DNA from 2 places in the Alteromonas sp. McT4-15 genome. Region 1 is predicted to be linked to the other one. Evidence: riboswitches for the same ligand, from Rfam matches in the RefSeq annotation. Region 1 holds a riboswitch; the other holds the start of a gene.

Region 1 (15,457 bases):
TGCGTTCATCACTAACCTTTCTGACAACGTAGGTGGTCGTAAGTGGGCTGGTGTTGACCTTGATATGGCTTACAGCATGGACCTAGCAGGCGGTACACTTCGTGCAAACCTAGTTGGTTCATACAACCTAGATAAGACGTATCAGCCACTACTATCTGATCCTTCTCTAGACTATGACTGTTCTGGCCTAGTAAGTGTTCAGTGTTTTGCACAGCCTAAGTGGCGTCATACTATGACTGCTAACTATGCGATGGACGATTGGACAGCAATCGCACGTTGGAGATACTACGGTGACGTAGACTTCGAAGGTGAAGGTGGTCTATCTTCATACTCGTTCTTCGACCTTTCTGGTAGCTACCAAATCAACGATTACCTAGCAGTATCTGCTGGTGTGAACAACATCCTTGATAAAGAGCCGCCAATGGTTGGTGGTTCACTAAGCACTAACGCTAACACAGTAGCGGGCTTCTACGACACTCTAGGTCGTTACCTGTTCACTAACGTTACGCTTTCTTTCTAATTTTTTAAAAATTAGTTAAAGCATCTAAAAAGCCAGCTGAAAAGCTGGCTTTTTTATGCCTGTCTTTTCCTTTTACGCATTAGCGTAAATATAAATGTGAAAGATAAACCCGGTTTTTTGAACCTAGCCGCGCTTAGACGCGCTTGATCGCGTTTGATGAAGAGAAATGAATTAACGATTAGCGCTTATTATTCATGGTGAATATTGCTAATGTATAAGTGAGGAACAACGCTAAAGCATCTTAGAAATAATAAAAAATAATGAATGACCTAAATCAAATAGGCCAGCTTCTTAAGGCGGGTCAATATCACGACGTACTCAAACTGTTAAACAAGGAATTTCCCTCGCATCTTCCCTCGAGTGAGTTAGTAAAAATTGCCAGCTTCTGCGAAGTGAATATTAACCAATTTGAAAAAGCCATTTCTCGACTTTCGCAGGCGCTTATTCGTTTTAAAGATGATGTTGGATTACTCATTAGTTTGAGTTTCGCGTACGCTAAAAGTGGCGATGTTGAAAATGCAAGTAAAACAGTTTCGCGACTTACACCACAAACTTTACTTAACGCTTCGCATGTTCATGAACTGCTTTTTTTATTGCGAGAATTTACATTGCGACGCTATGCGGTAAAAAGTGTAGTAAGTGCTATTTATAGCAATAGTCAACAGAGTTACGGTAATGACGAAAAGGTACTTAGTCAGTTACTGCATAGTGCAAAACAAGCTCAGTTATGGGAAACAGCGTTAACCATTTCAAATAAGCTCTATCAACGCTTAAAAAAAGATACTTTCATTATTGAGCAAGCGATTGCACTTCGCTTTTTAAATCGCCCCTCAGATGCTATAGCGTTACTTGAGAAATTGACCTCATCACTAAACCATTTTGCCGTGTTTCATAATCTGGCCAATGTGTATTCAGATATTGGCGAACTGCAAAAAGCACTCGTGTACTACGAAAAGGCCATACGACTCAATCCAGACTATGTAGAATCACTGGTTAATCATGCAAAGGTGTCGTTTGAGTTAGGCAATACAACAACGTGGCTGAATTTATTTGAGAAAATAATAAAACAAAAGGCACACTCTGTTGCGCATTGTATTGCTTATATTAATTTATTAATTGAAGGAAAGGACTATCCAAAAGCCATTACCACCATAGAGCAGTTGGCAGATGAAAATAACCAACCTATTTATGCGTTATTAAAGGCAAAGGCGCTACGATTAGACAATAAACCAGATGAAGCGTTAGCGGTGCTTGAACCGTTTGCACAACGCAATATTGCAGAAGTTAACCTAGAGCTTTCTGAAATTGCATTAACGCTTAAAAACACAGCGTTAGCAGCGCAGCAGCTGGAAGCTGTTAAGAAAAACGCTCCACTTAATTTTTCGATGCAGCAAATCGTTAAGTCGAACACCTACATTGTAGACAGACTACTTGAGTTACCAATAGCGCCATCGCTACAACAAGCAGTGTGGCAAAGAACTGTGCGTGAGACTGAAGTACCAATGTCGGCTATTCGAGAACATTTGGAAACATTACACGGTGATTTGTCATCACCAGTTAATCAGTCGGTTCAAAGAGGGACGCAAACGCGAGGAAACTTATTTCCAACGAATAATAGCAACCTCAACGCGCTTGAGGCGTTTATTAAACACCAGATTGTCGATTTTATTAGTGAAAACGCGTCATATCTCAGCGTTGAAAATAACAACACGTTAACTGCAGATATGATTGAGTTCAGCGGTTCGTGGTCCGTATTAAACAAGTTTGATGGATATCACGTACCGCATTACCACTCAAATGGTCTGGTGAGTGGTGTTTTCTACGTGGACGTACCGAAAGACTTGAGCGAGCATGATGTAAGTGGTCACCTGCATTTAGGGAGAGTAGATAAAACACCATTCTACTTGATTGACCATTTCACAACGGTTAAGCCTGAAAATGGCAAACTGGTCCTATTTCCCTCACATGCGTGGCATGGTACTTTTCCTACCGAACGAGAAGGAAACCGTTTAACTATTGCGTTTGATGCTATTATTAGTTGAAAGCGCACCCACAGGGTTCACAGTTACAAGTGTTACAACTGTTAAATGTTGCGCTTTTGTTGAGGAATTGAATTAATCGATTAAGTATCAAACTGGAGTGACGTAATTAATTAACAATCTTATTTGTTGGTATATTAATCAATTGATTTAAAAACCACATGGTGTAAACAGCCTGTTACTTGACTCGTTATACCAATCCGTGTGAGTATACTACGTTCGTAGTACTGACGATTGACGTTAGTACTGCATTCCTGAAACAAAATTGTGAAAGTTTTATACGCCCCTTGCCCGAATATTTTCCTATCGGCGAGGATTCAAATAAGAAATTTGGTTGGGAACTATGTCCAAAATGAGCAAGAGAACTCTTATTGCTTCTACTGTTATGGGTGCATTCGCACTAACAGGTAGCGCAGTCTCTGCAGATACGCTAGAAGATCTTCATAAAGAAGAAGCGAAAATCCACGCGGCTGCAGCGAAATCTCAAGAAAAAATCAACACGTTGTTTGAACAATCTCAGGAACTACTTGTTGAGTATCGTCAAACAGTAGATGAGACAGAAAACCTTAAGATCTACAACGATTACATCGCTAGCCTTGTTGCAGACCAACAACGCGGTATCGATTCACTTCAGCGTCAAATCGACAGCATCGAAGAAACTAAGCAGGGCATCGTTCCTCTTATGTTCCGCATGATCGATAGCCTAGAGCAGTTCATCAAGCTTGACCGTCCAATTCACTTGGAAGAGCGTCTTGCGCGTGTAGAGCGTCTTCGTGACATCATGGCTAACTCAAACGTTACTGTTTCTGAACAGTTCCGTCAGGTGCTAGAAGCATACCTAGTTGAAGTTGAGTACGGTACGAAGATTAACTCTTACCAAGGTACAATCAACGACGCAGGTACAGAAGTAACTGTTGACTTCTTCAACCTAGGTCGTACAGCTCTTACTGCACTTTCACTAGATCAAACTCACGCATGGGTTTGGAATAATGAAACTCGCTCTTGGGAAAAACTAGGCGATGAGTACCTGTCTTCAGTAATCGAAGCAGTTAAAATGGCTAACGGTTCAATCCCAGCGGACCTAATTAAAATTCCAGTTAGCGCAGCGGAGTAATAGTTAATGAAACCAGTATTCAAAACTCTTTTAGCCGCGGTAGCAGTTGCGGTTACAGCAACCGGAGTACAAGCTCAGGAAGCAAAGAGCCTTAAAGATCTTCTTGATCAAGTACAGCAAAACCGTGTTTCTGAAGCACGTCTAGACAAGCAACGCGAAGCTGAATTCCAATCAGCACGCGCTGACAAACAAGCACTTCTTCGCAAAGCGCAAGCTGACCTTAAAGCTGAACAAGCGCGTGGCGATCGTCTACAGAAGCAATTCTCTGACAACGAAGTTACATTGAACGAAAAAGCAGCTGAGCTAGATCAAGCGACAGGTACGCTTGGTGAAATGTTCGGTGTTGTACGTCAAGCGTCTTCTGAAGCGTTTGGTCGTATCTCTACTTCAATCGTAAGTGCACAATTCCCTGGCCGTGGTGAATTCTTAGCTGCAATGTCTGAAGACTCTAAAGGTCTTCCAAACATTAAAGAACTAGAAGACCTATGGTTCGCACTTCAAAAAGAAATGACTGAAGGTGGTGAAGTAGTTAAGTTCACTACAGAAGTTGTAAATCTTGACGGTGGTTCATCACAACAAGAAGTACTACGTGTTGGTACGTTTAACCTTGTTGGTGAAGCAGGTTACCTAGCGTACGACGCTGAAGGTGAAATTGTTCAGCCTCTAGGTCGTCAACCAGATGGTCACTTCGTTGCGTCTACTCAAGACCTAATGGAAGCGACTTCAGGTTTCACTCCTTTCTTCGCTGACCCTTCTCAAGGTGCAATCCTTGGTCTATTGAAGCAGAAAGCGACAATGTCTGAGCGTTATCACGCAGGTGGCCCAGTAGGTTACACAATCACGCTAATGCTAGCGGTTGGTCTACTAATCGGTCTTTACAAAATGATTACGCTAACTATCGTTGGCGGCAAAATGCGTTCACAGCTTAAGAACGTAAGTAACCCTTCTGAAGGCAACCCACTAGGTCGCATTCTTAAGGTTTACCAAGAGAACAAAAATGCTGACGCTGAAAACCTTGAGCTTAAGCTTGATGAAGCTATCCTACGTGAACTTCCACGTATCGAAAGCGGTATCAACGTAATCAAGATCTTCGCAGCGATTGCTCCTCTACTAGGTCTACTTGGTACTGTACTTGGTATGATCGAGACATTCCAAACTATCACACTATTCGGTACTGGTGACCCACGTATGATGGCAGGAAGTATCTCAATGGCGCTTGTAACTACTGCTCAAGGTATTATCGCGGCTCTGCCTCTAATCCTTACTCACAGCATCGTAGCGTCTCGTAGCAAGTCAATCATCCACATTCTTGATGAGCAAACTGCGGGTATCGTAGCTGCTCACACAGAGTCGGAGAAGGCGTAATATGAATTACCTGATTGGATTATTTGAATCGGTCAGGGACTTTATCGCTACCGGCGGTGACGTACTTTACTTCGTTGCTGCCGCGCTCTTTCTCATGTGGGTATTAATGATTGAGCGTTACTGGTATTTAACCTCGGTCTTTCCAAAGGTGAAGAAAAACATCATCGCCAATTGGGATGCCCGAGCTGATACCACTTCATGGTATGCGCATAGAATCCGTGACGCGTGGATTTCTCAAGCGTCAGACGACCTAAACGCTAGAATGCTGATTATTAGAACCATTATTGCAATGTGTCCACTAATCGGGCTACTGGGAACAGTAACCGGTATGATCGGTGTTTTCGAGACTATGGCAACACAGGGCACCAGCAACGCTCGTCTTATGGCCGCTGGTATCTCTATGGCAACAATCCCGACGATGGCGGGAATGGTTGCTGCGCTATCTGGACTGTTCATCAGTTCACGTCTTGAAGCGAAAGTGAAGCTGGCAAGAGAAGGGCTAGTTGATAGCCTGCCACATCATTAGAGAGAGAGATTATGGCTCGAAAAGTCAGAACCGAGGAAGAAGATGCACAGATCGACATGACGCCCATGTTGGACATCGTGTTTATCATGCTTATCTTCTTTATCGTTACCACTGTTTTCGTTAAAGAAGCAGGGATTGAAGTTAACAAGCCAGATGCGAGCCAGGCGATTCTTCACAAAAATGCAAACATCTTTATCGCCGTAACGGAAGATGGAAATGTTTGGTTAGATAAACGTGAAGTAGCGCCGGACAGCGTAAGAGCGAATATTGAAAGACTGCTTACCGAGCAGCCTACTGACTACGTAATCATTCAAGCTGATGTAAAAGCGAAGCATGGTTTAGTAGTTGAGATTATGGATCAGGTTAAAGCCGCTGGCGTTAACCGAGTCTCGGTAGCGGCAAGGGGATAAGATGTTACGTATAATTGTATCTATATTTTTAGGTGCTGGTGTTGCATTCGCCCTGTTCGTTCTAATGGCAAAGTTGATTGAGAACTCATCTAGACCAGCAGACGAAGTTCCGCCTGCACCGGTGATCGATATTGTAATGCAGGAACCAGACGACCAGACGCAAACGCGTACTCGTGTTCCGCCTCCGCCTCCGCCGCCACCGCCTCAGCCTCCTAAAATGGAGCAAGTTGAGCCGGAAGCAGCAGAACCTGATGCAGATGGTTTTAGCCTAGCTATTCCTGCTGTAGATACAGGTGGTGTTGGTGTAAACATTGGTGGTGTTGGTGCAATGCAGCGCGATGGTGATGCTACACCTATCGTTCGTATCGACCCTAAATATCCGCCTGATGCAGCCCGTGACGGCCGTGAAGGTTGGGTAAGACTGTCATTCACTATCAACGAAGTTGGTGGTGTAGACGATATCGAAGTTATTGATGCTGAACCTAAGCGTATTTTCGACCGTGAAGCACGTCGTGCTTTGCGTAAATGGAAATATAAGCCTAAGATCGTAGATGGCAAGCCGGTTAAACAACCTGGCATGTTCGTACAGCTAGACTTTAAACTGGAGCAATAGATCATGATGAAACGTTCATTCAAAATGACTGCCGTTGCTTTAGTGCTTGGTGCAGGCGCGGTGCTTTCAGCACCCGTTGCACTGGCGCAGTCTTCGCCTGTTGTTTGTCCTGGATATCAAAAGGGTAAAACAACGCTTGTAGGCGAGCGTACCGGTAAAAAGGTTCAAAAAGCATTTGAGTTCTATAACGAAGACCAAGTTACCGAAGCACTAAACGTATTATATGAAATCGATCCTTCGGACGATTTCGATAAAGCTTACGTTAAACGCTTTATCGGTAACCTTTTGGCTTCTCAAGAAGGCCAAGGCTTAAAAGCGTATGGCTACCTTGCAGACTCAGTTCAGCCTAAAGTTCTTAATGACTTAGAACATTCTCAAACACTTAAGTTACTTGGTGACTTAAGCATGCAAGAGAATAAGTACACTGACGCGATTAAGTGGTACAACGAGTGGATGACATTCACTTGTAAAGAAGACGCTGATGTATATACGCGTTTGGCACAGGCTTACTATGAATCTAAGCAATTAGCGAAGATTGTAGAGCCAGCGGATAAAGCAATTGCTTTGTACGAAGAGCCAAACAAAAACCCGTATGTACTTAAGCTTACGTCGTACTACGAGCGTAAGATGTTCCCTGAGACGGTTGCAGTAGCAGAAGAACTTGTACGTAAATTTCCTGAAACACCTAACTGGTGGACTCAACTTGGTTTCTTCTACCTACTTGTAGAAGATTACAAGAAAGGTCTTTCAACGTTTGAACTTGCTTATATGCAAGATTACTTGAAAAAAGACAGTGAAATTAAAACGCTTGCACAGCTTTATCAAACTAACGGTATGCCTTATAAAGCAGCTAAACTGCTTGAAAAGCATATGAAAGAAGGTTTGCTTAAAGATGATGCAGATATGCTAGCGAATATTGCAAACGCATATCACCAGGCGAAGAACTACAAAACAGCTGCGAACATGTACGCACGTGCGGCAGCGAAAAGTTCTGACCCAGAGCATTACCGCAAGCAAGGTACACTATTGTTAGTGGCTGAAGACTACAAAGGCGCAATCAAAGCACTTGAAAATGCTCTTGAGCGCGGCGCTGAAGACCCAGAGAAGATTCACTTCACACTAATGGAAGCGAATTTCTATGCGGGTAACTTCAAGTCTGCTTACCGACATGTACAGGAAGCTAAGAAAGACCGCTCACTACGCCGCAATGCTGCTGCGTGGGAACCTTACATCAAGGAAAAAGCGAAGAACCGTGGTATTAGCATTTAATTCCGCGCATTAGCGAAAGAAAAGCCTCCTTATGGAGGCTTTTTTATTGCTTTCAATTTAGTGAAAAATACGGTGTGAGCAGCATTTTATCCACCGTAAAGCGTGTTGGTTCAACGCAGTGCAAGCCATAACTATTCAGTCGTCTAGGCTACATAAACAACAGCTTTATTTCTTCGCGCAGTATACGGGTAATGTCTTTAATGCCATTGGCGTTGAGTTGTCTCTTAAGTAGCGCTATGTTGAATTCATGACTACTTATTGCAGTGAGCACATCATTGTTATTTAAATAGCGTAAAGACCCTTTTTTCTTCTGGTTAATGGCATGACCAAAGAATGCGTTTTCGTTGTCTTTGAGTGCAGCCATGAGAAGTGTGAGTATTAGCCATACATCATCAAGAGTGCGGCTCCCAGCAATAAAATGCTGTAGTTTTTTCATTAATATAGCCTGAATCTCCTCGGGTACTGTTGCTATATCAATATTATCGTTTTGCCATTTAAATAAACTCAACAAGAGCTTTAGTGATTGTTTGGCCGCTTCAGTCATGGCACAAAAGGCTAACGCACTCGTTTCTCCGCTTGCTTTGTTCGGTTTTCTCCCTTTATCGACAATGCTAAAGCCACTGTTAGTCCAAAAACTATCTAGCGCAGTGGTGGTGCCGTACGATGTGGTAATTGCATCAACAGCGTGATGATTTGCGCGGCTTTTTATTTCGCTTAGTAAAAAAGAACCATACCCCTTGCCTTGCAACGCGGGTAATACGGCGATGCGGTTTATACGCCAGTAATTTGATGTAGCTAAGGTAGCATCTGCGGCCAACAAGGCCAGTCGTTGGGCGCTCAAGTGCCCCTTAGGTCTGCGCTCGCCAGTAGCAATGTGCTGAGCAAGTGGAGCAAGTGGTTCTCCACCTTCTACGTTAACAATAGCCGCTGCAATAACATTATTTGAGTGATTTAACGTGGCAAGATGAATATCAGGGCTATCAACTAGACGCATCAAATCATCTGGCGTGGTTTGATAGTGGGCTAATGTAAGCAATTGCATTACTTGGCTGAGCATGTCGTCGTTTAGTGACTTAACTTCGCTCAATGTAAAGGTGGTATCGCTCATATTAAAGCTGATTTGTTTACTGTACTCTTGTAGAGCGTGATTGCTCCCTGATTTTTCAAACAAACACGTGTCTAATATAAATTGTTCAATTGGATCTTCATCGTACCATCGCAGGGGGTTAGTCAGCCTAATATGCTTAGGCAAGGGGGCGTTGCCTTCCGTATCTGGGTCTTTTTCTTCTGAGCCTTTTCCTTCAGAGTCTTCTGCTTTAGAGGAAAGCAGTGTAGGCAATAGTTTTTGTACAAACCCGTTACCACTGCCTTCATAGCCTTGCAACGTAGTGCTTAAAATCCAATTTTGATGAGAGTCGATAATGGTTTTGAGTAAGGGGAGGGGAAAAGAGGCGGCTTCATCAACAATGATAAAGTCAGTATGCTGTGACAATTGAGTTGTAAGTTGTTCGTTATCAGGAGCGACCCATTTAAGTTCACCTTTGTTATAGTGAATGTGATGATTGCCAATATGCGCCACACCAAGTTGCTTAGTCGCGAATTTAAATATTTGGACGACGTTATCGGATAAGCTACTGGTAAGTAATATACGTTTTCCTTGGCGCACCAATTCACTGGCAACAAGCCCAAGTAGCGACGACTTTCCCCTACCGCGTGGTGCTGTAACAAGAGCACGACAAGGTTCTGTTTGGTCAAATGTGGTTAATTCATTAAATCCACGCGCTTGCTCATAAGATGCAAAGACCTGCTTATCGTAGTTACAGTTTTCTAGTGCGGGTATGAGAGGCTGGCGCAGTGTCGGAAGATGTAACTGTGAATCGCTATAAATTGCTACATCAGCATTACTTTTTAGTTTTTCCACCATGCGCGCTATATAGGTACTGTAACTTAGCGTATAGCCGTGGGATAAAGAGGACGTTTTAACTTTGCTAGGCCATTGCGTTAGGTCGGGGCAAATCAGAACAAGGCAACCACCGTGTTTAATGGTGCCCGCTACTGCCATCATATCTCCAGCGGAAAACGATGTTTGGCAATCAAAAAATGCAATATCACACTCAGTGCCAAGCACATGCTTTCGGGTCTTGCTATCGCCAAATCGCGAAATGGTTATTGATTGGGGGGCTGATGCAATTAATGCATTGCAAGACGTATCGCAAAATGGCTCTGTACCGCTTATCACGAGAACACGCCTGTGATAACGAGGCGTAGTGCCGTGAGCGTGTTCGAGAAAAGGAGTAAATAACCAATCGGCTAATTGTTGTAACGCCATGAAAGTGTTTTTTCGGTATAATTAAGTGACTATAGTAGCGATTTATTAAGAGGAATTCGAATGCGCTTTCTTTCTCGGCGATTAGTTATGCCAAATGATCTCAATTATGCCAACTCCTTATTTGGTGGCCGCGCGTTGGAATGGATTGACGAAGAAGCCGCAATTTGGGCAATTTGCCAGCTTGAAACCAACTGTTTGGTGACCAAGCATATAGGTGAAATAAGTTTTGAGTCTCCAGCATTGCAGGGGGATATTGTTGAGTTTGGGCTTGAGACAAAAGCGGTTGGTCGCACGTCTATTACCGTAAGCTGTTTGGTTCGCAATAAGGCAACAAAGAAAACAATCTGCTTTGCTGATGATATTGTGTTTGTAAAAGTAGACCCAGAAACCCGTCAGCCCACCGCACACGGCAAAACGCTGGAAGGACTTAAAGCACAAACCGATGACGAGGTTAGAAAACTCAACCTGAATATTGAAGAAAGTTAAGTTTGAATAACATAGATATTTATTAAATAGTACTTAACGTTATCTTCGCTTGACGGCGTTTACCCAACTGGTAGACTCCGCGTAGTTGGTAAGCCATACGCTTAAGTATGTTCTTACATATGCCAAGGGGTGTCCGTGTTTCGGTCTGAGATCCACATTGTGTGGGAACCCTTAAACCTGATCCGGATAATACCGGCGTAGGGATGGTTCACAATATAGCCTTATCACCTGCCGTTAAAGCCGGATCTTTTTTCTTAAAACAAGAACAAGAGATCCCATGTACAAATCATTTTTCACTCTTTCTTTACTCGCCAGTTCAGTGGCTGCTTATGCTCAAAATACCAATGAAGTTAGCGAGCAAGCCCAAGATATCGAACGCGTTGTGGTAACGGGTGACTTTCGTCAGACTACACTTGACCAATTGAGCGCAAGCGCGACTATTCTAAGCGAAGCGCGTTTACGCAGTAGACAGCCTTCCCATATCGATAGCGTACTAAATACGATTCCCAATGTTAACTTTGCCGCTGGTGCGTCTCGCGGTCGCTTCGTTCAAATTCGTGGTATTGGTGAGCGCAGTCAGTTTGCTGAGCCCATCAATCCGTCTGTTAGTTTTATTGTCGATGAATTTGATTTTTCTGGTCTGGCGGCAGCAGGTATTATCTTTGACACCAAACAGTTAGAAGTCTATCGCGGCCCCCAAGCCACTTTATACGGTACTGGTGCGCTAGCGGGGGCTGTAAAACTAACCAGTAATGAAGTAGGCAGTAACGCGCCAAGCTATGTTGAAGCGCGCGCGGGAAACAAAGGTACCTACCGTATTGAAGGTGCAACGGGTAACGATATTAATCAAGACTGGGGTTATCGTGTTGCGCTAGTACATAATCGCAGTGACGGATTTGTTGAAAATACCTTTTTAAATCGCAATGACACCAATAATATTGATGAAACTGCATTGCGCTTTGCGTTGGAAGGTGAGTTAGACGATACCACCACATTGGCGGTAACTTATCGTTGGTACGACATAGATAATGGGTACGACGCATTTTCTTTAGACAATGACAACAAAACCCGTTCTGATGAGCCTGGTTTTGACGAACATCAGACACATGCGATAAGCGCCCGCAGCACAACACGCACTGCCAAAGGCGATCTTATTCTCATTGCTACGCATGCGTCCCATAATATTGCCTATGGCTATGACGAAGATTGGACGTTCACAGGCTTTCACCCGTGGGGCTATACATCATTTGACGCCTACTATCGCGATGTAGACACCCAAACAGGAGAAATTCGATTTGTATCTTCACCTGAAGCGGCACTATTTGATGGGAAAACTGACTGGACAGTAGGGGCGTTCTACAAAAATTCACAAGAGCAATTATTACGTCAGTACACGTACCTTAGTAACGACTATGCAAGTGAGTACACGCCAACAACAACGGCTTTGTATCTTCAAACCGAAACTCAGCTACAAGATAATCTTACCTTGGTTGCGGGAATTCGCGCAGAAAACTACGACTTCGAATTTGCCGACAATAACGGGCTAACACGTGATTTTGATACCACAATGTTAGGCGGTAAGGTGGCTCTCCAATACACAATGGGTGACCATTTTTACTATGCTAGTGTGTCGCGCGGCTTCAAAGGGGCTGGATTTAACCCTGATAATCGTGTGAATGACGACCAGCGTTTCTTCGATGAAGAGTACAACTGGAACTACGAGTTAGGTGTGAAGGAGCCACTCTTAACATCAAACCTTACTGCACGCGCCGCAGTATTCTTCATGGATAGAACCGATACACAAGTTAGCGATTTTGATGTTATTACTCGTGATGATGGTACTGCTGGATTTGTTGATATTATTGATAACGCAGACTTAGGTACAAATAAAGGCGCAGAACTAGAACTTAATTGGTTAGCAAATGATGCGTGGCAGGTCAGTGCCAGCGTGGGGTATTTAAGTGCTACATTTGAAGGGTATACCCTAGCAGACGGCACAGAAATACAAGAGCAGCGACAAGCGCAAGCGCCTAAGTGGACTGCTAATGTATTCAGTGAGTATGCCTTTACCGATACTTTATTGTGGCGTGTTGATATGGACTTTAAGAGTGAGTACCGATTCTCTGACGGACATGATGTAACGGCACCGAGTACAGCACTGTTTAATTCAGAAGTTGTGATGCTATCAGGGAATTGGCAAACGTCTTTGTGGGTGCAAAATGCATTTGACCGTGAATATTACACCAGAGGCTTTGGTGGGTTTAGCAACGATCCACGCGACGAATACGCGTTTAACGAGCCTTACTACCAAATTGGCAATGGACGACAGTTTGGCGTAACAGTGAAATACGCTTTCTAATAAGAGGATTTTGGTATGCAAGTTATGGTCGAGTTGTCGTTATACCCTTTGGTAAATGAATACATTCCGCCAATTCAGTCGTTCATCGATAGATTAAACAGTTACGCTGAACTATCTGTGTCAACGAGCTCAACGAGCACACAAGTTACCGGAGAGTATGCTGATGTAATGGGTATACTAGGTACTGAAATGCAGCGAACTCATGAAGAAGTTGGTCAGGCTATATTTGTCGCCAAATTTCTTAACTTCGACGCCATGCAGGCAAGAAAGTCATCATAATGGGTGACTTTCTTTCAATATTTGTTGAGCAAATTACTACCACGTCACCTTTGGAGTGGTGCGCGGTGGTATTGGCCATGGCTTATGTGTTTTTTGCAGCCAAGCAAAGTAGTTGGTGTTGGCTGTGTGCATTTATTAGCACAGCGATTTACACGTGGTTATTTTGGCAAGTTACATTACCGTTTCAGGCCGCGTTAAACTTTTTCTATATGGTGATGGCGGGGTATGGCTATTATCAATGGTCAAAAGGTGGGCAAAATGGCGAGGCAAAACCGATTCGCTTTTGGCCGTGGTGGGTGCACGCTATCATCGTCCCTACTATGCTCTGTGCTGCTTGGATAATGTCTGAAGTCGCCACGTCTCAGTTTAACAGTGAACATCTTCTTTTAGATGCAAGTATTAATTTACTGAGTGTGATTACCACGTTTATGGTGGCACACAAAATACTGCAAAATTGGGTATACTGGTTCTTCATTAACATTGCGTCTGCTTATTTGTATTTACAGGTAGGTTATGCACTTTCTGCTTGCTTGTTTTTGGGCTATGTTGGGTTTTCCGTATTCGGCTATGTCCAATGGCGAGTAGAGTATAAGGAACAACGTGGACACATCGACTATTCTGGCGCAGCTTCACAACGCATTTAACTTAAGCAGCGACGTGGTTCTCTCGCGTCATCCATCTGGTGCGGTAAACCATGTTTATCGGCTGCAAGACAAAGCGCAACACATTGACTACGCAGTAAAGTGGTTAGGTGATGACAATTTTAGTGGCGTTAACCGCACGCATCAGTTTGTGTTACAACAACAGCTGTGCCAAGTAGATATTGCGCCAAAGCCTATTTGGTTGAGCGACGATGAGCGTATTTGGGTAGAGTATTGGCATCCAAATACGCGAATGGCTCAGCGCAACCCTGAAACTCTGGCAAATGTGTTGGCGCGTATTCATCAGCTTCCTGTTACCGCACGTCCGTTAAACCTTGCCGCCAGATGGCAGCACTACTTGCACGTTGCAAGTTTGTCTGAGGGCGATGCGTTGTATGACCGAGCAACGGCACTTAGAAGCGCAGTTTTGCGTAGTGAGCAGGTCGATGAAGACTTGGTGTTGTGTCACAACGATTTATTATACAGTCACGTATTGTGTCGAGAAGGCAATACGCCGGTGGTTATCGATTGGGAATATTCAGCGATGGGTAACCGTTATTTTGATTTGGCTAGCTGTTGTTTGATTAACGAGCTCGACGACGCAACGAGTAATAAGCTTGTCAGTTGCTATGCGGATATTCTTTCTATTTCACACGGTGAAGCAAATGAAAAGTTTAGTCTTCACAAAGACATTGTTAGCACAACCAATGCGCTTTGGTTCGAAGCGCTTTCTGAATCGACACCGAATAAACTGCTAGCCGAAATCTAATGGCATATTTATGCCATTTATTTTCCAATTGGCGTGAATTAGTCTGAAAAAACATCGCATTGCATGTTAATTGAGCATGTGATGCGTTAGGGCGACAAAAAGGCTTTACCTTTTAGATGTCATCCGTATAATGCACAGCGCGCTAGGGGTGTAGTTCGAATTGGTAGAACAGCGGTCTCCAAAACCGATGGTTGGGGGTTCGAGTCCCTCCACCCCTGCCACTTTTCCTTACTGTCGTTTCTAGGCAAACATCTATCAAAAGCATATTTAGTATCTTCACTGTCACTTTAACCAAATAACAGTTATGGCATGACATCGTCGGATGTCTGCAGCGTCGACAGTTAAAAACAGTAGGCTTGTCATTCGGGCAAAAGCTATTTAATGTCAGCAAAACATCACGTAAACTTACAGGTCTTAACTTACTAGCGTGAAATCTATGTCACTGTCTCCTTATCAACAAGCTATTTTACAAGAGATGGGCATTCCAGTTTGGGTGCCGAAAGCTGTGTATGAAGCAAAGCTTGAAGAAACAGGGGTCCGTGCAGCGGATAGCTCTACCAATGCTCATCACGCTGCAATGCCTACAGAAAGCAAACCGATAACACAAGAGCAAAAACAGTCAAGGCTGGCTCAGTTACGCGCGCAAATGGGATCTGAATCGAGCAAAGCAGATGATAAATGCATTGCAAAACCAGTTCACGCTATTCAACAAGAAAAGCATATCGCGACGAGCACACC
Region 2 (15,457 bases), on a different contig from region 1:
ATATCGTTTACATTCCCTCAGAAAGCCGTGCAGCGCGCGATTTTATTTCAACTACAGCGTTAGATGCCATAGTGGTAACCAGCGTGTATGCCGTAGAGGCTACCGTAGAAGGCATAAAGCAAAAAAGTAGCACTGATACTCATTTGACAACCTTGATTGCGGTGGGCGACGCCACCGCCAAGAAATTACACAAGGCTTTTAGTCACACGCCAAATGTGACAATACTCACGCCTTGCGACCATACATCAGAAGGTATATTGGCAATGCAGCAACTCAATGAGCCAAATTGCCAACATGTAGGTATTATTAAAGGTGAAGGTGGACGAGATGCCATTGCGCAAGGACTGGTGCAACGCGGCATCGAAGTGAGCAGCTTTTGTGTTTACAAGCGCGAGCAACTTACCCGTCCAGTTTACACAAAACGGTGGAAAATTAGCGACGTTAGCGGCATTATCGCTACAAGCGAAGCAATGGCGAACCAATTAATTACGCACTATGGCAATACACTTTTGACCCTGCCATGGTTAACCGTAAGTGAGCGCATTGCCAATTCATTGAAGAACATTGGGGTGGACTGCGTGTTTGTTTGTTCACGCGCTACCGATCAGGCCTTAACGGCTTGGGTAAAGGATAACTGGGAGTATTAAATGGCCAATAATAATGAGAGTCGTCCTCAAGGCGATGAGTTGGTAACGGTTAGCGCCGAAAAAGAGGTTATCGACTCAAAAACGGATACGCCTTCTTCGCCCAAGCAAGCCAAATCATCAGGTAACGGGCTACTTTGGTTTGTCGTTGTCATTCTGTTTTTGATAGTACTTTCAATGGCCGGTGCCGGTTATTGGTACTATATGCAGCAACAAACTGCACAACAGCAAACACTAGACACCCAGCAAAAGAATGCCAGCGACCTTAACGCAATAGTACAAGAGCGTAACCAGTTGAATGCGAAACTGGATGAAATTACCAAGAGTAATAATGCGCTCAACAATGCACTTAAAGCATTACAATCGAAAAATGAAACCCTTGCTCTGCAAGCAGAATCTGCCCTTGAGCAGATTAAGAATGTGGAAGGTCGACGACCTGCAGATTGGCTTATTGCCGAAGCAGATTACCTCGTTCGTATGGCCGGTCGTAAGCTATGGTTGGAAAATGACGTTCGCACTGCCATTTTGTTGTTAGTAAATGCTGACAAACGCTTAAAATCTTTGGCCGACCCGTCTGTGTTACCCGTTCGCGCTGCCCTTGCTGAAGATATTCAAACGCTTCAACAGCTAAATCCAGTGTCACCTAGCTCGGTAGCGCTCGCGCTAACAGGCATGGTTGCACAAATTGATAAACTGCCATTAGATACTTTCGAAAAACCGAAAGATGTGAATGCCCAAGACAATACCTTGTCTGAATCTACCGATGATTGGAAAGCCAATTTAGCTAAAGTATGGGATAAGTTGGTAGGCGACCTATTTACCATTAAAACGATTGAGGGCCCGGTTGAGCCAGTATTGTCGCTGGAAGCACAGTTTTTACTCAAAGAGCAACTGCGCTTACAGTTAATGCATGCACAGTCGGCGGCATTGAAGGGTGACGCAGGCCTTTACAATCAATCGCTACAATACGCTCAAACCCTGCTGATCGAAAAATTCGATATAGAGACTAGCCAAGTCACTGGTTTTGTTAACGCAATTCAGAATTTGCTTAATACCGACGTGTCTCGCCCTACTCCTTCAGAGTTAAAAGCACAAAAGCCGCTTGAAGGGTTACTTGATAACCGTGTAAAGCAAGTGTTTGGACAAGGAGCTAGCGCACTATGAGATGGTTAACGATTGTGTTAGCGGTCCTTGCCGCATTTATAATTACGCTCATTGTCGGGCCAATGATATTGGGCGATAAAGGCTATGTACTCATTTCCCTTGGCAATAAGGGAATTGAAATGACGGTGATAAGCTTTAGCCTGTTTCTTATTATTGGTGTAGTAGGTGCTTATGCCTTGTTGCGTCTAGTCATGTGGGCATTAAGCTTATTTACAGGTTCACATAAATGGTTTGGTGCACTGGGAGAACGCAAGCGAAAGCGTGCGTTTTACGATGGCTTGCATGCCATGGCAGCCGGTGACTTTGAAACTGCTAAAAAAGCATTGAGTAAAACCACCAACGGTGACTTTGAAGGCGTAAATTATTTAGCCTCTGCTCAAATTGCTTTCGCCAACAACGACTTCGACAAAGCGCGTTATTTCCTAGAACAAGCTAGCGAGTTTGCGAATGCAACCCTTGCCGCTACCGTGATGCACGCACGTATCGACATGGTTGATGGCAAACACGAAGCTGCGCTTGCGAAATTAGATGAGCTTGATGACAAGTCTCGTGAGAACAGACAAGTTGTGCAACTAAAGGCGCAGTTACTTGCAGCACTAGGACAGTGGCAAACATTACAAAATAACTTAGGTAGCTGGCGAAAAGCGCTATCAAAAGAAGATTACACTGCGTGGAGTCAGCGCATCGCAAAAGGGAAGTTTGCAGAGATTGCCAGCAAACAAGGCGCTGTTGAGCTTAAGAGCTATTGGGAAAATTTACCCCGTAAACTTCGTCACGACGACGCTTATCGTGCAGCGTACATTCAGCAATTGCTCGATCAAGGTATGCACGCTGACGCCCAGCAATTGCTGGTTGATTGGCAAAAACGCGGCCTCAATAGTGCGTTGTTTCCACTTTTCACGCAACTGAACATTCCGGACTCGTCACCGTCACTGCGCTTACTGGAAAGCTGGATAAAGCAAGACGAAGACAACGTGGCGTTATATTCAACACTTGGCCAAGTAGCATTTAACTCCGGTGACGACGTACTTGCAGAAAAAGCGTTGTTAAAAGCGACCAAAATGAAAGCGCGAAAAGAAGATTTATTGCTGTTGTCAGCCATAAGCGAACGTAATCAAGACACTGCAACTGCCCTTCAGCTTTATAAAGAAGGGCTTGCACTGCACTCCCAAAGAGTCTAACGAGAGTTAGACTCGCAGAAACCACTGTACAAAATTCAAACACACGTTTATACTCCCCGACAAATGTTAATGACAACGCTGTCATTGCGAAGTTTTATGTAATTACTGAAGTTAGCTGTCTATCTGTGAACGTATCTGTGGAGTATCTATGCGTCTTACCTTTTCTCTTATTAGCATTTGCTTTATCGCTGCACTATCTGCGCAAGCACAAGCAAGTCATATAGATCTTAGTTTGGGTGAGTCAGCGAACTTCAATCTTGTAACTCGTCAGAATGCGAACCTGTATGACGCAGACTCTCAAGGCGCAATCGCCGTGGGGGGCAACGCTATAGTCGATCATTACGATGTAGGAGTGACATCGAATGGTGGTACAGTCCTACATGTAGAGGGAGACCTAAGTGCGAAGGGCAGTGGAAATATTAAGGGTGATACTGTTGTAAAAGGAAATTATACGAACGACTCATCAAGCCAATGGCATGATCCGCTCTCTTGGGGAAGTAAGCTATACAAAACAAGCGATTTAAACATTGCAGATGCATTTGCAGAACTTGCGCTATTTTCTAAAGCGTTAGCAGAACTTGATTCTAACGTGAGCGCTAATGCACAGTATTCAATACTTGAGTTACAAGCAGATATGCATAATGCGTATAGCGATAACATGTTCGTTGCGGATATAACACTGGACGAATTAAATACTTATACTGGCCTTAAGGGTAGCTTGTTTGAAACTGACGATTTTTTAGTTCTTAATATAGCCAGCGACAACGTTGTTACCCTTAATTCATTCGACGTGCTCTGGGGGCTGCCCGAGCGTTCAAATATACTCTACAACTTCATTAACGCTGAAGTTATCACATTTGAACAAGGTAATATTCACGGGCATATTTTAGCCCCATATGCAGACTTCACTTTTGAAAAAGGTTTAATAACGGGAGGAGTGTATGTTGATTCCTTTTCATCTTACACTGGCGCCCAACTCAATTTCGAAGGCGCGTTTTCTGGCAACCTTCAGGTCAGTGAGGTAAGCGAACCAGAGCATCTTGCACTTTTCTTTGTGAGCGTTGTTTTACTCTCGATAACTAGAAGAAACGCCAAGAAGCAATGACAAGAAATAAATTTCTCCCCTTGAAATCTATTTCACTTTAAGTATATTCAAATACAAGTTACTTGTCGGAGTGCTTCACTGGATACCCAGTAAGCTGAGACCGCGAAAGCGGGATCCGTTGAACCTGATCAGGCTAATACCTGCGAAGGGAACAAGAAAATATAATGCTTAAGTAGAATTTTTGTTGTGCTGTTGTAGTAGCACACGTTGTTACTATGGTTTAGATGCCTTAGCATCTTGATGTGTTAGTGTTGCACAGCGCAAAAAGCCACGTACTGCGATAACTTTCTTGCTTCAATCCTGCGTTATATTCTCCTTCACTCCTGACAAGCATTTTTAAACCTAAACCTTTAAGGCCAAAATGCTATGTCGACACGACGCGAACAGCGCAAACAAGCGCAACAATTTATCAATGAACTAGCGGGCGAAGCGTACCCTAACTCCACACGCCATTACGAAACCGGCAGCCGCGATGATGTTAAAGTGGCTATGCGGCTTATCCACCAGCACGACAGTTTGGTAGGTGGCACAGAAGAAAACCCGCTTTTTGAACCTAACCCAGCCATTCCTGTTTATGACACATCAGGGCCGTATGGCGACCCAGCGCAAACCATTGATGTTCACAAGGGCTTGTCACCACTTCGCCAAGCATGGATTGCAGAGCGAGACGACACATTTGCACTGGATGGCGTGTCATCATCATTCGCTAAAGAACGAGAAAATGACATCTTCACCGAAGATTTCCGCTTTATTCGTGAGCGTAAACCACTGAAAGCCAAGCAAGGCAAGAATGTTACGCAGTTGCATTATGCTCGCCAAGGTATTGTGACCCCCGAAATGGAATACATTGCCATTCGAGAGAATATGAGCCGACAGGCCATTAAAGAAGCAGAGCTAACGCAACAGCACAAAGGCGAACACTTTGGCGCCAACTTACCAGAGACTATTACCCCTGAATTTGTGCGAGATGAAGTCGCCGCGGGCCGTGCCATTATTCCATGCAACATTAATCACCCTGAACTTGAGCCAATGATCATCGGGCGCAATTTTTTGGTGAAAATTAACGCCAACATTGGCAACTCCGCGGTGACCTCATCGATTGAAGAAGAAGTGGAAAAGCTGGTGTGGTCAACTCGCTGGGGTGCAGACACCATTATGGATTTGTCTACCGGCCGCAATATTCACGAAACCCGAGAATGGCTATTGCGTAACAGTCCAGTGCCACTTGGTACAGTCCCTATCTATCAAGCGCTAGAGAAAGTTAATGGCGTAGCAGAAGACTTAACCTGGGAAATGTTTAAAGACACACTTATTGAACAGGCAGAGCAAGGGGTTGACTATTTCACCATTCACGCAGGTGTACTGCTTGAGTATGTGCACCTTACCGCCAAACGCGTAACGGGCATTGTGTCGCGTGGCGGTTCTATTATGGCTAAGTGGTGCTTGAGCCATCACAAACAAAGCTTTTTGTATGAACATTTTCGCGAAATTTGTGAGATTTGTGCGCAGTACGACGTGTCGCTATCTCTTGGCGATGGCCTTCGCCCTGGCAGCGTGGCGGATGCAAACGATGATGCACAGTTTTCAGAACTGCGCACGTTAGGCGAGCTAACCAAAATTGCATGGGAATACGATGTTCAAGTAATGATTGAAGGCCCAGGGCATGTGCCAATGCACATGATTAAAGCGAACATGGAAGAGCAGTTAACGCACTGCCACGAGGCACCGTTTTATACCCTTGGCCCACTTACCACAGACATAGCGCCGGGTTACGATCATTTCACGTCAGGCATTGGTGCTGCCATGATTGGATGGTATGGCTGCGCCATGCTGTGCTACGTCACGCCAAAAGAGCACTTGGGGTTGCCAAACAAAGAAGACGTCAAGCAAGGCTTAATTACCTACAAAATTGCGGCGCACGCGGCAGACTTAGCAAAAGGCCATCCCGGCGCGCAAATACGGGACAACGCCATGTCAAAAGCGCGCTTCGAGTTTCGCTGGGAAGACCAATTTAACTTGTCTCTAGACCCTCACACGGCCCGCGCTTATCACGATGAAACGCTTCCTCAGGCATCTGGCAAAGTTGCGCATTTTTGCTCGATGTGCGGCCCCAAGTTTTGCAGCATGAAAATTTCGCAAGAAGTGCGTGATGTAGCAAAACAAGCTGAGGAGAAACAGCAAGGTATGCAGGATATGGCAAAGGCCTTTAATCAATCGGGCGCAGCGCTTTACCATGCGGCAGATACTAAGGTGAACTTGCCATGACACAGTCGGTAATGAAAAAGCGGGTTGTGTGGTGTGTTGGTGGGATTGATTCTAGTGGCGGGGCGGGTCTCTCTCGCGACGCTATTACACTGGCAGACCTTGATGTACACGCCTGCTTACTGACAACTCAGCTTACCGTACAGTCAAATACAGTGATGCTAAGTCGCGATATAACAAAAGTATCTGCTTTGAATGCACAGTGGCAAGTGTTGGCACAGGATGCCTTGCCCAGTGCAATAAAAATTGGGGCTATTGCCAATGACGAGCAAGCACAACTATTGTGTACTCGTATACAAGCCCTTGGCGCAACTCGCCCTTTTGTCGTTTGGGATCCGGTATTTAGCAGTTCGTCGGGCGGTCAATTAAGTGAGCTAAGTACCCATGCAATAACGCAGTTGCTGCAAACTGTCGATGTCGTTACCCCCAATATTCAAGAACTTGGCGTGCTTGCACAACATAATGACGACATTACCTGTGTGGAAGAGGCACTGACGTGCGCTAAGCAGCTCATCAACTTCGGCGCTCATGCAGTTCTTGTAAAAGGTGGGCACCTAACCAAGCCACTAGGTGCTACTTCAAATAACACTCAGGTGTTCGATATTTTTGTCACCGCCAATTACACGCGAACATTTGCGCTCAAGCGCAATAGCAATGGCGAGTTGCGTGGTACAGGGTGCATGCTTGCCAGTGCACTGTGCGGGTTTGTTGTGCGTCATTATGATTTGCTTGATGCACTTACCCTCGCCATTGCGTACGTAAATCATGTACGTCAGTATTGTGCACAAATTCCTGGGCTTACCTTCAACGCGCGCACTATTGGGTTTCCTCAATGTCCAAGTGCTTTTCCCGATGTGTACGCTGGTACTAATCACACGGCCAGTGCGCTTTCACAGATTAGTAAGTCGTCTTCCCTTTTACCCTTTGCGCCACTTATAGAACGCGAAATGGGTATTTACCCTGTGGTTGATAGTGTCGAATGGCTAAAAGAGCTATTGCCTACAGGTGTTAAAATAATACAGCTGCGAGTAAAGCACGGCCCGCCGGATGCCATTCGCGACCAAATCAAGCAAGCCATTGATATGACCAGTAATACGTCATGTCAGCTATTCATCAACGACCATTGGGAATGGGCCATAGCGTTGGGTGCTTATGGCGTACATTTGGGCCAAGAAGATTTAGAAAATGCCAATCTGCATGCCATTCAACAAGCAGGGTTGCGCTTAGGCATTTCTACCCATGGCTATGAAGAAATTCAACGCGTCAAACGCTTAACCCCCTCTTACATTGCATTAGGTCATATATTCCCTACCACCACTAAGGATATGCCCTCAAGCCCTCAGGGTGTGTCTCGACTTGCGAATTACGTTTCGCTTTGCGAAGACATTCCAACCGTGGCAATAGGGGGTATTACACGCGCCCGCATTAACGCTGTTGCTCAAACTCACGTAAACGGCATTGCTGTCGTCACGGCAATTACGCAAGCCGACAATCCTAAAGACGCATTTCACGCATTGGCGCGGGAGGCAGGCTTTGCTTACTAAACAGAACATAAAGCGCTACAGCAGACAACTCGGGCTTAGCGAAATTGAAGAGCAGGGGCAGCAAAACATTATGCAGTCTCACGTGGTGGTCATTGGTCTTGGTGGATTAGGTACGCTTGCCTCACGCTATTTGGTAGGCGCTGGCGTAGGTAAAATTACATTAATTGATGGTGATGTTGTCGACATGAGCAACCTACAACGACAAATTGCCTACAACGAAATGCACTTGGGCGAGCTTAAAGCCAAAGCGCTTTGTAATGAACTCAAAAAAGTTAACCCACACACAACCTGCATTTATAAAAACTTATTTGTTGATAGTAACAACTTACCAACCTTACTAAGCAATGCGACTTGCGTACTTGATTGCACCGACTCAGTTGCCACGCGCCAGCAAATAAATCATGCCTGTATAGCGTCTTCAATCCCGTTATTTATGGCAAGTGCTAGCGGTGTAACGTGGCAGGCAATAAACATCTCATCACAGGTTAAAAACACAGGCTGTTATGCCTGCTTAGTCGAGCATATTACTCTTCAAGAGGATTGCATCAGCCAAGGGGTGCTTGGACCTGCGGTTGGTATGGCCGCCTGCCATCAAGCTGCGCAAGCGTTACTTTTTCTGTCTAAACGCTACAGTGCGGATATCCAATGGGGACGCTACCTCAACTGTCATGTTGCACAAGGCAGCATGCAGTCGTTTTCGCTTTTACCTTCATCACATTGCGAGGTTTGCCAGTGACTCAAATACATATCAACGTTAACAGTCAGGCCATGAATGTTATTGCGCCTATATCTCTAAGCGAGCTTATCGCATTGAAATCACTCGACAGCGTAGGTACAGCCGTTGCGGTGAACAGCACCATTGTCAGTAAACGAGAGTGGTCAACAACCCACTTAAATTGTGGTGACACCATCGATATATTCACACTTGTAGCCGGAGGCTGAGATAATGTTAACGCTTGCCAACCATTCTTTTTCCTCTCGATTACTTACTGGTACAGGAAAATTCAGTGATCCCGATACAATGCAAGATGCCCTTGGGGCCTCACAAAGCGCTATTGTGACACTGGCGATGAAACGCGTAGCCAGCAATACGTGTACAGACATGACACTGAGTGTTTTACGCAATCTTGGAGTCACCCTATTACCAAATACCTCTGGAGCTAAAACTGCACAAGAAGCGATATTTGCTGCTGAACTCGCCTATGAAGCAATTGGCAGTCAGTGGATAAAGTTAGAAATACACCCTGACCAACGATATTTGCTTCCCGACCCCATTGAAACCCTTAAAGCCGCTGAAGTACTGGTTAAAAAAGGTTTTCATGTTTTGCCATATTGCGGGGCCGACCCTGTACTTTGTAAACGATTAGAGGGAGTTGGCTGCGCTGCCGTAATGCCATTGGGTGCGCCAATTGGTAGTAATCAGGGCCTTCAAACTAAACCCTTCTTACACATTATTGTTGAGCAGGCGACGGTGCCTGTCATTGTAGACGCAGGCATAGGAAAACCCAGCGATGCCATGGCGGCCATGGAAATGGGTGTAGATGCCGTGTTGGTCAACACTGCCATTGCCACAGCGCGCAATCCCGTTGCCATGGCCAATGCCTTTGCCAGTGCGGTAGAAACCGGCCGGCAAGCGTTTGAAGCCGGGCTTGGTACAACACACCGTACAGCGCAAGCATCTAGCCCGCTAACGGCTTTTTTAGACCGCGCGCTAACGTAATGTGGGAGTGCACAGTATGAAAGTAGCCGACGCTTTGCTACAACAAGATTTGTCTCATATTGCCCTAACGCTTCACAGTAAAACGCGCAATGATGTGGAACACGCCCTTAGCAAAGAGAAACTCGAGCTTGATGACTTTATGGCGCTTATCTCACCTGCTGGCGCAAACTACTTAGAAGCAATGGCAAGCCGTGCTTACCACCTTACCCGCCATCGCTTTGGTAACACAATGCAGTTATTTGTGCCGTTATACCTCTCGAACCTATGTGCCAATGAATGCACCTATTGCGGGTTCACCATGAGCAACAAGATTAAGCGCACCATATTGTCAATTAGCGATACGCTATCCGAGGTTGCTGCAATTAACGCAATGGGGTTTTCGCAATTACTGCTTGTCACGGGTGAACACGAAACCAAAGTAGGCATGGAATATTTCGAGCGCACCATTGACGCTATTCGCGACAAAGTAAGTTATCTAATGATGGAGGTTCAGCCGCTTACGCTAAATCACTACAAAACATTAAAAGAAAAAGGGTTAGACGCGGTGTTGGTTTATCAGGAGACCTATTCACCCCAGTATTACGCCAGGGTACACACGCGTGGTAAAAAGCAGGATTTTTTGTGGCGACTAGAAGCCAGTGATCGCATTGGCCAAGCGGGTATAGACAAAATTGGTATAGGTGCCCTACTCGGCCTTGGCGACTGGCGTGTAGACAGCGTAATGACCGCCTTGCATGGCCGACTAATACAAAAACATTATTGGCAAAGTCGAGTCTCTATTTCGTTTCCCCGATTGCGCGCATGCGAAGGAAACCGAGACAATGCACAGCACTCTCAACACTTGCCAGATGAAAAGCAATTACTTCAACTAATATGCGCACACCGGTTGTTTAATCCGTATGCAGAACTTTCTTTATCAACCCGCGAGTCAGCAGCTTTTAGAGATGGCGCTGCCCCTTTGGGAATTACGTCGATGAGCGCGGCATCGCAAACGCAACCAGGTGGCTACAGCACACCAACCACAGCACTAAATCAATTTGATATAGACGATAATAGACCTGTCGATAAGGTAGTCAATTCCCTCGCCGCAAATGGTTTAGAGCCTGTATGGAAAGACTGGATGCCGTTCTCGCAAGCCAAGCTCGGTTCAAAAAATACACAATTATGTTGACAGTATGTTAATAATGGAGGAGTGTTACTAAGCTATCAAGACGGATGTATAGCAATTTTTTAAACTTTTAAAAATGGAAAATGGAAAATGGAAAATGGAAATCGATAGTTAGCAAATTGTGCTTAGTATCAATATTGCCAATCGCCTTTTCTGCAACTGCAGAAAATTATCAGGCAAAAATTTGTTATAACTGCAACGAAACGGAAGCAAAAAGCATAGTACTCTCGCGCGAGTTTGAGCCAGAATTGACGTGCTATAGCGACGACATCTTTAGTCCTGATTACACACAATCTTGTTACTCCCAACCCAATGAAGTACTCGTAGCAAACGCTTCAACAAGACAGATCTGGGGATACAGAGTATTTCACAATAATCAGGGCAGTGCAGAGTACGAATTAGAGTTAAAAGCTCAGAGTTTTAATGTCAGTAGTCAAGCAAGGAGTTTGATGAACGATATCATTACAGAATACGCAAAATTAGATGCTGTTATTGCTTCTGTTAACAAAGACTTTGAAAGCCCATCAGCTATATTTAACTCTACAGCAAATACAAGTTTTGCTTCCTCTTCATCAAAGAGTATCTTAGGTACTTATACCTCGAGTAACTGCGATGAAAACTCTAGTACTGCGAAGGCAGTTAGAGCCGGATTTGATCCTCGAACTATCACCAGCGTACTGGACTCTGTGCAAGCCGACTTCAGGCGTAGGTATTCCAACCCAGCATCTCAGTTTACTTACAGTCGATTCACTGGCGTTAATTTTTCCGCAGGAGCAGGGAGCGTAGGCATTGGAGGTAGTTGGGAATTTGTCACCAACAATAGATTATTAGTAGCTGACTTTACAAGCGACGTTCCAGGCCTGCCGACAAATAAGATTTCATACAATGTTCACATGCAAGACAATGTTATCGATATAGCTGTTAACGAAAGTGCTTCTAGAATAGATGGAATTGCAATCAGTACATTGAAAACAGGAACCGTGACGAACACCGATGCGTGCATGCTCGAACACCTCAATAAGTATTGGGAGGCGAGCGTACAATCAAGCGCTTCGGGCGGTCATTTTGGGGATGGCGGCTTAACAGATTACGGTAGAGGCTTTAACTTTGTTCCTCAACCAAGTAATGGCGGTGGTGGTGGAAGTGAAACCTGTACGTGGCGCTTTTACAACCCTCAAGGCGAACCTACATTTACTATGCAAGGACCATGTCCATAGAAACAAATAAAAGGTCGTAAAAACATATAACTACACCTTTAGCGCGGAAAAAACACCAACTGAAAAAGCATTAGTTTTTCTTACGCAAAATAAGAAAAAATATGTTTTGATTTCCGCGCAAACCCTCCGTACAATCCGCGCAAATTTTAGCCAGACATACCAGTGTGTTCGTCTGGCTTTTTTATTATATTTAACCCATATTGGGGTTGTCATAGCCGTTTTATGTTTGAAGGACAGTGCGTTGGATACCGTTGAATTTATTCAAATTCGTAGATTTATCGTGAAGCTTGGAAAAATGCTGCACAAGTACGGTACGCCTGCGTTTCGTTTAGAAGCCTATTTAGGCGAGGTAGCAAAGTACTTGGGTGTAAACGCTTCGTTTATTTCTACACCGACGTCGCTCACGTTTGTGATTTGGAGCGATCGCCACGAAGACGAATATAATCACGCCGCGCGCCTTTTACCTGGCGACCTTGATATGAACGCGCTGTCGTTAACCGATGAACTGGCCAGTGAATTATTGGCGGGAAAATTATCACTTAGCGAAGCTGATAAACGCTTAAATGAAATTGACGCGATGGGCAGCCCCTATGGCAAATTCGTAACGGGTGTTGCGTTTGCCATGGCGACAGGTGCGTTCGCCATGCTAATGGGAGCAAGCTGGAGCGAAATTGGCTGGTCTGGCGCGCTAGGTATTGTGGCCTACCTTTGGACACTTTGGGCACAAAAGTCGAAGCGGGTTAACCTGATGCTTGAACCCGTCACGGCCTTTGTTGGCGGCATTTTAGCCTGTGCTGTGGGCAGCTATATTGACCCAGGTATTAACATTCCGTTAGTGGTACTGTCGTCAGTCATTGTATTTGTACCTGGTCTTGCACTCACCATGGGGCTTGCCGAATTGTCGTCGCGCAATATGGTATCAGGTACAGCCCGTACCATGGATGCCATCATGCAACTGTTTAAGCTGTATTTTGGTGCGTTTCTTGGCGTATCAGTTGGGTTTAGTGCATTTGGCGAAAACATTTATACGCCTGCAGAATCACTGCCTTACTGGGCGACGTGGTTGGCGGTATTTTTATTGTGTTTTGCACTTGTTGCGATTTTCCGTACACGCTTGAAACATATTCCGTGGGCGCTTGCCGCAGCATTTATCGCGTACAGTGCTACCGCATTTAGTTCAGATTATATGAGTCCGGGATTAGGGGCTTTCGTGGGTGCTTTTGCCTTGGGTATCTTTGCTAATGCGTTTACCCGAATTGCCAATCAACCGGCCACTATTGTGGCTATGCACGGATTAATTGTGTTGGTGCCTGGCTCTAAGACATACATTGGTTTGAACTCATTTATGACAGGGCAAGACTTTGTTAAAGCCGACCACCTTGGCCAAGAAGTGTTTTTGATCTTCATGTCATTAGTGGCTGGACTTATTTTTGCCAACGTTGTTATGCCAACTAAAAAAGCGCTTTAACTGCCCGCAGATTGGCTACTTAAGCAGTTTTATAAGCGCTCGTCCTAACCTTGCGTTTAGCGCGCCTGCTGCAATGGCTTCGGCTGAATTTTCCATAAATCTAGCCGACAAACTGCCGCCAATTTGATTGGCCACTTCATCTGTGGCTAAGTCAAACACGCCTTGCGCTGCAATATTTTGAGCAAGCACTTTAAGTAACTTCCAGTTACCTACTGTACTGGGGCGAAGCCCGTAAACTCTTGCCAAACGCCGAATGGTTCTAAAGCTTATCCAAATTACCGCAAACGTTTGAATGAGATTATTGGGGCTAATAAATGCCAGACTTCCCGCGGTCACAGATTCTTTGTTTAACACTTTGTGCGCTTTGGCTTGCACTTGTGTTAGTACGGTATCTTCATATAACCCTAAATACTCGGCCGATGTCATGTCGCTTTGCAATTGCTGCTGATAGCGCTCAAAGCAGTGTGCAGCGTAAGACCCTTTACTAAATCGCTTACCGTGATTTAGTAACACACTTTGCACTTTCTGCGGTGAGGATTCACTGCCTTTGCTCGCAAGCAACGTGCGAATAGCACCCGCATCATCCATTGCGGTATTCACTTGCTTATAGCCTCGCCACTCTCGAAAACTTAAAAAACTAAAGCAACTGACAAAGCCCGCTAATATAACGCCTAATACACTTGCCCCGATGGGGTGTTCGGCCATATTTGCCATTAATGTGGTGTAGGCTTCAAAAACAAAAAAGCCTAACAATGACACTACACCAAAGCCCAATGTTGCCGTACCCAACGACACGCCTTTATCTTTGGCGTCTACTTCCCATACATCTTGTGCCACCTGCTGCGGCAGTTTTGTTTCGGGCTGAGCAATATCTAAAGTCTGTGTAGTTACTTTCGTTTTATATTGTGGTTTTTCGTTCATGCTAATACCTTCATAAGCCCGTGTACGTTATTGCCTAGCAGCACGTCGGCCTGTTTACGCTTGGCGCTTTTGTGTTTAAGCCCAACACGCTCTAAATCTCTTCTTTCCCGAGTAAAAATTGCAGTAATCTGTCTATGCCTTTTCCTGCCAGAATGCGCGCCTTAAAGTCGGAAGGCACGGTTACGTGTGGCACGGGAAAATGACTCCCTTCTTCCATCTCTTTTAATTTACGTGGCACCGGCTCAAATGTGGATTCTACATACTGCCCTTCGCTATTTTTGTAGCGTATAGCGTTATCGCTTCCCCCTTCGTCAGTAACCTGCATAGCTGATACCAAAAAGTGTTCAAATTGAATAGGCTTATCGGTAAATCGAGCCCGTGCCCCTTCTGTTATCTGAGTGAGTAAACTCAACAAGTTGTCTCGTTGACTATGAGGAATAAGATCAGCTTTAGTGGCAACAAATGCGACTCGGCCAATTTGTTCTTTTTTCAAAATAGTGCGCGAGAACCACCCGCTTTGCCCATAGACGAAGGTATCGGCTAAATGACTTAGCGTTTCTTTAAGCTGATATAGGTGCTGTCTACTGTGATTTAGCCCTTCAAACAAATCGATAAGAATGATTTGTTTGTCAGTTTCTTTGAAAATGGACTGCTTCAGTGGCGTGAGCCATTTCGTTTGAAACGTTGAAAAGTGCTTGTTAAACGCAATAAACCAAGGGTGTGACACGTCGCTTGTTATACTTGAAGGCAGTGGCGTAAAACCAAATTCACGCCAATTAAAGTCACTGGACTCCAGCAAAAAACTTCCCGGCTGCAACAGCGATATGCCATTGGCTTTTGCCTCTACCAAATAACTTCGATAGGCATTAAGTAGTTGTGTTATGCGCTCAGGGGTAGGTGCTTGCTCAAAATCGAACTGATTAACAACGGCCTTCCACGTATTCGCGTAATATTGTTGAGGACCACTGCTAAGTTGAGCCCACGCCGAGTCTGACCACTGTGCGTAGGTTTTACTTAGCATGGGAATATCGGTTATCCACTCTCCGGGATAATCAATAAATTC

The links. A riboswitch is a leader RNA that binds a small molecule or an ion and turns the genes downstream of it on or off. The one in region 1 is predicted to bind thiamine pyrophosphate.
Region 2: it holds a riboswitch for thiamine pyrophosphate, as region 1 does, so the genes downstream of both, thiC (phosphomethylpyrimidine synthase ThiC) here and LHL20_RS11875 (TonB-dependent receptor) in region 1, are expected to answer to the same signal.

What each region holds. Positions count from the first base shown of each region.
Region 1 covers NZ_JAJALG010000014.1:73,789-89,245, reverse strand. The annotation lists gene LHL20_RS11925 (TonB-dependent receptor domain-containing protein) at 1-520, shown strand, start outside; gene LHL20_RS11920 (2OG-Fe(II) oxygenase family protein) at 781-2,562, shown strand; gene LHL20_RS11915 (DUF3450 domain-containing protein) at 2,912-3,673, shown strand; gene LHL20_RS11910 (MotA/TolQ/ExbB proton channel family protein) at 3,680-5,038, shown strand; gene LHL20_RS11905 (MotA/TolQ/ExbB proton channel family protein) at 5,040-5,564, shown strand; gene LHL20_RS11900 (ExbD/TolR family protein) at 5,576-5,974, shown strand; gene LHL20_RS11895 (energy transducer TonB) at 5,976-6,587, shown strand; gene LHL20_RS11890 (tetratricopeptide repeat protein) at 6,591-7,856, shown strand; gene LHL20_RS11885 (GNAT family N-acetyltransferase) at 8,005-10,185, opposite strand; gene LHL20_RS11880 (acyl-CoA thioesterase) at 10,246-10,671, shown strand; TPP riboswitch at 10,787-10,892, shown strand; gene LHL20_RS11875 (TonB-dependent receptor) at 10,949-13,030, shown strand; gene LHL20_RS11870 (YkoF family thiamine/hydroxymethylpyrimidine-binding protein) at 13,046-13,309, shown strand; gene pnuC (nicotinamide riboside transporter PnuC) at 13,309-13,953, shown strand; gene LHL20_RS11860 (phosphotransferase) at 13,910-14,719, shown strand; tRNA gene LHL20_RS11855 (tRNA-Trp) at 14,864-14,940, shown strand; gene LHL20_RS11850 (alanine acetyltransferase) at 15,156-15,457, shown strand, end outside.
Region 2 covers NZ_JAJALG010000004.1:149,917-165,373, reverse strand. The annotation lists gene LHL20_RS05240 (uroporphyrinogen-III synthase) at 1-647, shown strand, start outside; gene LHL20_RS05235 (uroporphyrinogen-III C-methyltransferase) at 648-1,808, shown strand; gene LHL20_RS05230 (heme biosynthesis HemY N-terminal domain-containing protein) at 1,805-2,989, shown strand; gene LHL20_RS05225 (choice-of-anchor A family protein) at 3,138-4,094, shown strand; TPP riboswitch at 4,151-4,262, shown strand; gene thiC (phosphomethylpyrimidine synthase ThiC) at 4,461-6,359, shown strand; gene thiE (thiamine phosphate synthase) at 6,356-7,900, shown strand; gene LHL20_RS05210 (HesA/MoeB/ThiF family protein) at 7,890-8,636, shown strand; gene thiS (sulfur carrier protein ThiS) at 8,633-8,842, shown strand; gene LHL20_RS05200 (thiazole synthase) at 8,847-9,620, shown strand; gene thiH (2-iminoacetate synthase ThiH) at 9,637-10,791, shown strand; gene LHL20_RS05190 (hypothetical protein) at 10,872-12,005, shown strand; gene LHL20_RS05185 (threonine/serine ThrE exporter family protein) at 12,247-13,473, shown strand; gene LHL20_RS05180 (YcjF family protein) at 13,489-14,394, opposite strand; gene LHL20_RS05175 (YcjX family protein) at 14,486-15,457, opposite strand, start outside.